One region of the Wenzhouxiangella sp. AB-CW3 genome, then DNA from elsewhere that is predicted to be linked to it. Evidence: riboswitches for the same ligand, from Rfam matches in the RefSeq annotation. Region 1 holds a riboswitch; the other holds the start of a gene.

Evidence for each region. Region 1 has a riboswitch for cobalamin ahead of IC757_RS15700 (ribonucleoside-diphosphate reductase subunit alpha). Riboswitches for the same ligand answer to the same signal wherever they lie in the genome.
Region 2: linked by a shared signal. The riboswitch ahead of IC757_RS14505 (TonB-dependent receptor domain-containing protein) and the one ahead of IC757_RS15700 (ribonucleoside-diphosphate reductase subunit alpha) in region 1 are both predicted to bind cobalamin.

The regions. Positions count from the first base shown of each region.
Region 1 covers NZ_CP061368.1:3,638,509-3,643,520, forward strand. Annotated here, with positions in the region: gene IC757_RS15695 (S41 family peptidase) at 1-2,965, shown strand, start outside; cobalamin riboswitch at 3,067-3,283, shown strand; gene IC757_RS15700 (ribonucleoside-diphosphate reductase subunit alpha) at 3,391-5,012, shown strand, end outside.
Region 2 covers NZ_CP061368.1:3,362,057-3,367,068, forward strand. Annotated here, with positions in the region: gene IC757_RS14495 (alpha/beta fold hydrolase) at 1-3, shown strand, start outside; gene IC757_RS14500 (acyl-CoA dehydrogenase) at 1-2,480, shown strand, start outside; cobalamin riboswitch at 2,722-2,927, shown strand; gene IC757_RS14505 (TonB-dependent receptor domain-containing protein) at 3,046-4,824, shown strand; gene IC757_RS14510 (hypothetical protein) at 4,873-5,012, opposite strand, start outside.

The DNA of each region.
Region 1 (5,012 bases):
GCAACGCCTGACCTGGCACCCGGGCGACGACATCCCGGTCGGCTGGAGCGCCGACGGCAGCGCCGTGGCGTTCGCTTCGCGCCGGGAAACCGACCACGGCCGGTCGGCCCAGCTGTTCCATGTGCCCGTCGACGGTGGCGCACCGGTCCGGCAGATGGAAGCGCGCTTTTTCCGCGGCCGCTGGGACGCGTCGGGCGACCGACTGGCCTACATCGATTTCGGTCCGGCCTACAACGGGCTGTATGGCGGCAATGCCGGCTGGCGGGGATACCGCGGCGGCACAACACCATCGATCAGGATTCTCGAGCCCGAAAGCGGGGAGGTCAGCGCCATCCCCGGGGAACGGGTCAACGACATTCTCCCCTTCTGGCTCGACGACCAGGTCGTCTTCGTGTCCGACCGTGAAGACCAGCGCTTCAACCTGTTCCGCTTCGACCCGGCCGGCAATGATCTCGAGCAGCTGACCGAGCAGGAGGACTGGGACATCCGCTGGGCCGCGGGCCATACTCAGAGCGTGATCTTCGAGGCCGGAGGGCGCCTGCACAAACTCGACCTGGCCAATGGCGAACAACAGACCCTGACCATCCACATTCAGCCTGACCTGCCGCAGACCCGGCCGGGCTGGAAGAACGTGCGCGGCAACATCGAGCAGGCCGGGCTGTCGCCCAACGGCAAGCGTGCCCTGATCACGGCCCGCGGCGAGGTCTTTACCGTACCGGTGGAAGACGGCTCGACGCGCAACCTCACCCGCACCGACGGGGTGCGGGAATACACTGCGCTGTGGTCGCCTGATGGCGAAGAGATTGCCTGGGTTGTCGAGTCCCGGGAGGGCCAGACCCTTGTCGTGACCGACCAGCGCGGCATGGGTGATGCTCGCGAATACGAACTGGGGCCGGACTTCTATCGACTGCAGGCCTGGGATGCCGACAATGGCCGCATCGTGTTCACCGACAATCTTCTCGGCCTGCACGCAATCAGCCTGGATGACGGCCAGGTCACCGAGATCGACCGCCAGTCGCGTCAGGGGGGTTACGATGTCGCGCTGTCGCCAGACGGCCAGTGGCTGGCCTATACCCGCCGCGCCAGCAACTATTTCAGAGACCTGGTGCTCTATCACTTCGATGACGAGCGCTCGGTCACCGTGACCGATGGCATGGCCGACGTGGCCTCGCCGGCATTCAGTCGCGACGGCAAATTTCTCTATCTGGCCGCATCGACCAACAGCGGTCCGCGCCAGTTTTCGCTGGACATGTCCAGCCAGGAGCGACCGTACCGCGCCGGGCTGTATGCCCTGGTGCTCGAGGCCGACGGCGAGTCGCCACTGGCCCCGCGCACCGGCGACGAGGAAGCCGGGAGCGACACCAACAAGGACAATGACGACGCTGACGAAGCACGCGGCGTCAACATCGACCTGGACGGACTGTTTTCCCGCAAGGTCGCCCTGCCGGTCGAGAAGGGCAACCATGGCAACCTGACTGTGGCCGCCGATGGCAGCCTGTACTGGATGCAGCGTGCCCAGCCAGGGGCGACGGTGGAGCCGCCGGGAGAGTCGGTGGTGCGTTATCACCGCCTCAGGCGCTTCGACTTCGACGAACGCAGCGCCAGCCGGGTCTACTCCGGCCTGCAGAGCTATAACATGAGCGCGGGCGGGGAACATGTCCTGGTTCGCCGCGACAACGGCCAGCTGGCCGTGGGCCGCACCGGCGACCGCCTCAGTCCGGATAATCTCGATCTGTCGGGCCTGCGCATGCACGTCGATCCGCGCGCCGAATGGGCACAGATCTTCGACGAGGGCTGGCGCTTCCAGCGCGACTATTTCTACGCGGAAAACCTGCATGGACTGGACTGGGACGCTGTCTATGAACAGTATCGTCCCCTGCTCGACCATGTCGGGCGACGCGAGGACCTCAACGACCTGATGGTCGAGATGATTGCCGAACTCATGGCCGGCCACAACCGGGTCAGTGGCGGCGATGTTCATCGGCCCAACGGACCCAGCGGCGGCCTGCTCGGCGCCAACTTCAGCGTCGCCAACAACCGCTGGCGCATCGATCGCATCTACACCGGCGAAGCCTGGAACCCCTTTGTCGACAGCCCGCTGGCCAAGCCCGGTCAGAGCGCCCGGGAAGGCGAGTACATCCTGGCCATCGATGGTCGCGACCTGAGTGCATCGGACAACCTGTTTGCCCGCCTGCAGGACACCGCCGGCAAGCAGATCGTGCTGACCGTCGGGCCCGACGCCGGGGGCGATGATGCCCGCGAAATCGTGGTCGAGCCGGTGTCCTCGGAAAACGGCATGCGTCTGTGGCACTGGGTCGAGAAGAATCGCCGCCTGGTCGACGAAGCCACCGATGGACGGGTCGGTTACATCTACCTGCCCAACACCGCCGGCCCGGGCTACACCTTCTTCAACCGCATGTTCCATGCCCAGCTTGACCGCGAAGCCCTGATCATCGACGAACGCGCCAACGGGGGCGGCCAGGCGGCCAACTACATCGTCGAGGTTCTCAGCCGCCGTCATCTGTCGAACTGGGTCTATCGCCAGGGTGAAATGTCCACCACGCCCATGGGCGCGCTGCACGGACCAAAGCTGATGATGATCGACCAGGATGCCGGCTCGGGCGGCGACTTCCTGCCCTACGCCTTCCGCGAACTCGAGATCGGCCCGCTGCTGGGCACCCGCACCTGGGGCGGCCTGATCGGCATCTTTTCCAATCCCCCGTTTGTCGATGGCGGCGTGATGACCGTGCCGCACTTCCGTTTTGTCGATGTCGACAACAACTGGTCGGTCGAGAACGAGGGCGTGGCCCCCGACATTCATGTCGAGCTCGACCCGGCCGCGACCAACGCCGGGCGCGACAGCCAGCTCGAACGTGCCATCGAGGAAATCCTGGACATGCTCGAGGACTACCGGGACGATATTCCGCGCGAAGCCCCGCCCCTGCCGACCCGGCCGGGGCACTGAGCCCGATACCGGAGCGAACGGCCGCCCTCCCTGGCCGTTCGCTCCGGGTCCTTTGCCTGCCCCGGGCAATTCAGAGGACTTGACCGAATCCCGCCCCTGGCCCAATATATGGGCACCACGGTGCCCCAGAACACAAGATATGGGGCTAAGAGGGAATTCGGTGCCGATGGCCAGCCCATCCATTCCGAAGCTGTCCCCGCAACTGTAGGCGGCGAGCCCGCCGGACCCACACGCCACTGGTGGTCGCACCGGGAAGGCGGTCCGGACCCGGGCCATGACCCGCAAGCCAGGAAACCTGCCGTGGCGCATGCAACAGCAACCGGGCGGGGCCTCCCGGCGGCGGTGGATTGCGGCTCGTCAATGCCGCCAGTCCTTCCGACCCCATGAGCCAACCCCGCCTCCGAAAGACTGCAACGGAGGATTGTATGAACCAGTTGGCTTCCGCGCTGACCCCGCCGAGCACCGAACGTGCCCGTCGTGCCCCTGTTCCCGCTCCGCTGGGACCCCGCCCCGCACCCGAATCACTGCGCCTCGATCCCCGCGGCGACGAGCGCCTGACCGCCTTCGGACTGCAGACGCTCAAGGACCGCTACCTGCTGCCCGGCGAAACGCCGCAGGACATGTTCGCCCGGGTCGCCTGCGCCTATGCCGACGACGCCGAACACGCCCAGCGCCTGTACGATTACATGTCGCGCCTGTGGTTCATGCCGGCCACGCCCATCCTGTCCAATGGCGGGACCCGGCGTGGCCTGCCGATCTCCTGTTTCCTCAACTCGGTGTCGGATTCGCTCGAAGGCATTGTCGGCACCTGGAACGAAAACGTCTGGCTGGCCGCCAACGGGGGTGGCATCGGCACCTACTGGGGCCAGGTCCGTTCGATTGGTGAGCAGGTCAAAGGCAGCGGCCAGACATCGGGCATCATGCCCTTCGTGCACGTCATGGACGGACTGACACTGGCCATCTCCCAGGGCTCGCTCAGGCGCGGGTCGGCCGCCGTGTATCTCGACATTCACCATCCCGAGATCGAGGAGTTCCTGGAAATTCGCAAGCCCTCGGGCGACTTCAACCGCAAGGCGCTGAACCTGCACCACGGCATCAATGTCACCGACGAGTTCATGCAGGCGGTCACCGATGGCCGGGAATTCGGCCTCAGGAGCCCGAAAACCGGCGAGGTGCTGCGCCATGTCGATGCCCGCAGCCTGTGGCAACGCATCCTGGAGACCCGCCTGCAGACCGGCGAGCCCTACCTGCTGTTCATCGACACGGTCAACCGCGACATGGCCGCGCACCAGAAGTCGCTGGGCCTGAAGGTCTCGACCTCCAACCTGTGCTCGGAGATCACCCTGCCCACCGGAACCGATACCGATGGCCAGGAGCGAACCGCCGTATGCTGCCTGTCATCACTCAACATCGAGACCTGGGATCAGTGGCATGGCGACGATGACTTCATCGAGGATGTCGCCCGCTTTCTCGACAACGTGCTCACGCATTTCATCGAGTCGGCGCCCGAGCAGATGGCGCGTGCCCACTACTCTGCACTTCGGGAGCGCTCGATCGGACTGGGCGTCATGGGCTTCCATTCCTTTCTTCAGGCGCGCGGCATTCCCCTGGAATCGGCACCGGCCAAGTCCTGGAACCTGAAGATCTTCCGTCATATCCGCTCGGCCATGGATGCCGCATCGACTGCCCTGGCCGAGGAACGTGGCCCGTGCCCGGATGCGCTGGCCGCCGGCGCCCGTGAACGCTTCAGTCACAAGCTCGCCATCGCGCCGACGGCCTCGATATCCATCATCTGCGGCGGCGTCAGCGCCTGCATCGAGCCGGCACCGGCCAACATCTACACGCACAAGACCCTGTCGGGATCATTCACCGTGCGCAACCGCCACCTGCAGACGCTGCTGGCCGAGCGCGGGCAGGACACACCGGACACCTGGGCATCGATTCTCGAGCACGAGGGTTCGGTGCAACACCTGGACTGCCTGGACGAAGACGAGAAGCTGGTGTTTCGCACCGCCTTCGAGATCGATCAGCGCTGGATCATCGAACT
Region 2 (5,012 bases), 280 kb from region 1:
TGACCACCGTGCTGTTCCTGCTGGCCCTTCTGGCGGTCGGCCTGGGATGCGCCTATTTCAAGACATCCTTTCTGACCTGGTCCATCGCCACCGCGATCGTGCTGCTGAGCTTTTCCATCGCCGGGCAGCCGGGCTGGATCCTGCTGACGCTGTTCTGGCTGCTGTTCCTGGCAGTCGCCATTCCGCTCAATCACCGCCCCTGGCGACGCGAGTTCATCACCGGGCCCATCCTCAAGGGCTTCGAGAAGATGACACCGCAGATCTCGGAAACCGAGCGCATTGCCCTGGAAGCCGGGACCGTGGGGTTCGAGGGCGAACTGTTTACCGGCAATCCGCGCTGGAACCGCTTCATCAAGAAACCCCTGCATGAACTGAGCACGGACGAACAGGCCTTTCTCGACGGTCCAGTCGAAGAACTGTGCGGCATGATCAACGACTGGGAGTTCTCGCACTACCGCGCCGGGGTGTCCGACGAGGTCTGGGACCACCTGCGCAAGAACAAGTACTTCGGCATGATCATCCCGAAGGAATACGGCGGCCTCGGGTTTTCCGCCGTTGCCCACCGGGCCGTGCTCGAGAAAGTCGGCGGCATGAGTTCACAGGTCGGCTCCATCATCGCCGTACCCAACTCCCTGGGCCCGGCCGAGCTGCTGCTGCATTACGGCACCGATGAACAGAAGGATCACTACCTGCCGCGCCTGGCCACCGGCGAGGAAATCCCGTGTTTCGGCCTGACCAGCACCACCGCTGGCTCCGATGCCACCTCGATTTCCGACTTCGGCATCGTCTGCAAGAAGAAGGTCGACGGCAAGCAGGTGCTGGGTATCAAGCTCAACTTCGAAAAGCGCTACATCACCCTGGCGCCCTGTGCCACCGTGGTCGGTCTGGCCTTCCGCCTGTACGACCCCGACGGCCTGATCGGCGATACCGAAGACATCGGCATTTCCGTGGCGCTGTTGCCCGCCGACACGCCGGGCATGGAGATTGGCCGGCGCCACTTCCCGCTCAACAACCCGTTCCCCAACGGGCCGATCGTTGGCAAGGACGTGTTCGTGCCGCTCGATACCCTGCTCGGTGGCGTCGAGCATGCCGGCAATGGCTGGCGCATGCTGATCGAATCGCTTTCGGTGGGCCGGGCCATTTCACTGCCTTCCTCGACCTCCGGCGGGGCCAAGTCCGCCACCCTGGTCACCGGCGCCTATGCCCGCATCCGCAAGCAATTCAACCTGCCCATCGGCCGCTTCGAAGGCGTCGAGGAAGCCCTGGCGCGCATGGCCGGCCATACCTACGCCATCAGCGCCCTGAGCCGCCAGACCGCATCGGCAGTCGACGACGGCGAGAAACCGGCCGTGCCGGGCGCCATCGCCAAGTACCACTGCACCGAGCAGAGCCGCGACATCATCAAGGACGCCATGGACATCCATGGCGGCAAGGGCATCATTCTCGGGCCGAAGAACTACCTCGGCCGCGCCTGGCAGGGCGCTCCGATCTGGATCACGGTCGAGGGCGCCAACATCCTGACCCGCTCGATGATGATCTTCGGGCAGGGCGCCATCCGCTGCCACCCCTATGTACTCAAGGAGCTCGAAGCCCTCAAGATCGAGGATGATGACGAGCGCCTGAGGGAATTCGACAAGCTGCTGTTTGCCCACATCGGTCATTCGATTTCCAATGCCGTGCGGGCTTTCATCCTGGGCTTGAGCTTTGCCCGTTTTGCCGCCGTGCCCGGCGACCGCCGCACGCGCAAGTACTACCGCAAGCTCAGCCGCTACAGCGCCGCGTTTGCCTACCTGGCCGATATCGCCATGCTCACCTATGGCGGCAAGCTCAAGCAGAAGGAAAAGATTTCCGGTCGCCTGGGTGACGCACTCAGCCAGCTCTACATCTGCTCGGCCATGCTCAGGCGCTTTGAGCACGAGGGCCGCCCGGCTGCCGATCAGCCGATTCTGGCCTGGGCTTTCCACGATGCCATCTTCAAGATCCAGACCGCGCTGCGCGGCGTGATCGACAACTACCCGATGCCCTGGGTGCGCCCGTTCCTGCGCATGATCATCTTCCCGCTGGGTCGCGTCGAGCGGGCACCCAATGACCGCCTGGGTCACAAGGTGGCCTCGCTGCTGCTCTCGCCTTCGGAAACGCGCGACCGCCTCACCCGCGGGGTTTACCGATCGGATGCCGCCGGCCACTGGGTGGGCGTCATGGAAAAACTGCTGCCCGACGTGATCGCCGCCGAGCCACTGGAGCGCAAGATGCTCAAGGCCCAGCGGGCCGAACAGCTCTCCGGGTACACTTCGGACGAGCATATTGCCTCGGCGGTCAACAATCAGGTGCTAACCGATAAGGAAGCCGAATTCCTGGCCTCGGTACGCGAGCGCGTCATGGAAATCATCACCGTTGATGACTTCGAGCTCGAAGAGCTCCAGGCCAGCCTGACCAGCACCGGCGAGAAGATCCGCAACGGCGACCGCAAGGCCGCCTGACCGGATCAACCTGCCCCACCAACAGCGTCTGGCATCTCCTCAACGTCGCCCCGGCCACCGCGCCGGGACCTCACAGGCTCGATCCTGCATCGCCCACCCCCAGTCACCGTCCTACCGGCCGAAGAGCCGGGACCCCGCACGCTCACTGCTGCACGGCCTCCACCAATTGCCGCGCTCCAACCGGCCTGATTGGGTTAACATGGCGGCTTGCTACTTGGGACCACCGAGTCAGCGACTCAAGAAAAAAGCCACGGCATCAGGTGTTTCGGGAAACCGGTGAAAGTCCGGCACTGCCCCCGCAACTGTAATCGGCACGCCCAGGGTGATTCGGCCCGGACATGCGGCTGGTACAACCACTCCGTCGGATGATGGGGGAAGGTCCAGCCGGGATGACACGACTGTTCATCCCCGAAAGTCAGGAGACCGGCCTGAGCCAGATCATGAACCATTCGGGTTGCGGTGGGCGACCGGGGTCGACGTTGCCTGTGCATATCCTGACGGCTTCTCGTGCTCCTTCCACCCTCTCCGACCAGTGCGCGGGTGAGCGCGAGGAGCCAACAACACCATGAAACGAAGTACTTTTGCCGGCCTGGCCGGTTCAGGCCTGCTTTTGACCTCTCTTCATGTCGTTGCCGAGGACGCAGAGCACGACACCGTCGTGGTCACGGCCACACGCAGCGAACAATTGATCGAACAGCCGCTGGCCTCGGTCAGCGTCATCGACCGTGCCGCCATCGAGCGCAGCCAGGCGCCCGACATACTGGAACTGCTGCGCCTGGAAGCCGGTATCGACATGAGCCGCGCCGGGGGTCCAGGTGGTCAGACCAGCACCTTCATGCGCGGCACCAACTCCAACCATGTGCTGGTGCTGATCGACGGCGTGCGTGCCGCCTCGTCGGGCACCGGGTCATTCACCTGGGAAATCCTCGACCCCAGCCACATCGAGCGCATCGAGATCGTTCGTGGTCCGCGCGCGGCGCGCTACGGATCGGACGCCATAGGTGGCGTCATCCAGATCTTCACCCGCCAGCCCGAAGGCACATCGGTGCGTGCAGCCTACGGCCGCTACAACGACCGGGCGCTGTCAGCCTCATGGGGCAGCGAAGCCTTCGGCATGAGTCTTGCGGGACGCCGGGTTGACGGGTTTTCGGCACAGAACGAGCGCGGCTTTGCCTTCGATCCGGATGATGACGGGTTCGAGAATCTCAGCCTGAACCTGCGTGGCAGCAATGACCTGGGGCCGGGCCAGTTGAGCTGGAGTGCGCGCGCCAGCGACGGCGAAATCGAGTTCGACCAGGGTGAGTCGGACTTTCTCAACTACGCCATCCAGACCGAATATCGGCACGATGGCAACGGCCCCTGGCAATGGCAGGGCCAAGTCGCCATGTACCGCGACCGGCTGGATACCGAAACGCCATTCGGGTTTTCCGAGGCAGTGACGCGGCGAGTCCAGGCCGGCGTGCAGGCCGAGCGCCTGATCGAGGAATACACCCTCTGGCTGATCGGCCTGGACAGTTGGCGAGAATCCGGCGTTAGCCGCAACAGCTGGGCCGAGAACCGCTATAACGTGGGTGCCTGGACCGGACTGCATGCCCATCGCGACCGTACCGACTGGGAGGCCAGTCTGCGTGTTGATGAAGACGAACAGTTCGGCAGCGCCGTGACCGGCAATCTGGCCGGTGGCTGGCGGCCCAGCGACGCCGTGCGGCTGTATGCCAGTGCCGGACGCGGCTTCCGCGCCCCCAACTTCAACCAGCTTTACTCTCCCGGATCAGGAGGCCTGTTCGCCGGCAATCCCGAACTGGACCCGGAGTCGTCCTGGACCTACGAGGTCGGCAGTGAGATCCGGCCCACAGACGGCCAGACGGTGACACTCAACCTGTTCGAAACCCGCATCGACGACCTGATCGACTTCAGCGGCCCGGAATTTCAGGCCGTCAACGTCGATCGGGCACGTATCCGGGGCGTGGAGCTGCGGCACCAGCTCAGCCTGGATGCCTGGCGCACAGAGGCGAGCTACACCTGGCAGGACCCGGAAGACCGCGACACCGGTCAGCAATTGCTGCGACGTGCCGAACACAAGGCTGCCGTGTCAGTCGACCGCCTGCTCGCGACCGGAGGCTGGCTGGGTGGAGAAATCGTCCATACCGGTGAACGGCTGGATGTCGGCGCCGAGCGTCTGCCTTCGCATACCCTGGTCAACCTGCGTGCCGGCTACCCGCTGGGCAGCGGTTTCCAGGTCGAAGGCCGTCTGGAAAACGTGACCGACAAGAACTACGAGCCGCTGTTCGGCTTCAATGCCCATGGCCGCAGCCTGTTTATGGCCTTGCGCTGGGAAGGATAAACACAATGCCCGGATCGGGGCTCGCCTCCGATCCGGGCTATTGCCCGCCTACTCTTCGAAACGACTGTGGAAGATCATGTCGGGAAGCTCAATCGGCGGATTGCCAAGCAGGTACGGATAGCCATCATTGATCTCCGGGTCGATGGCCCAGACATCATCGAAATCCCACGGTGAGTCCAGACCGTCAG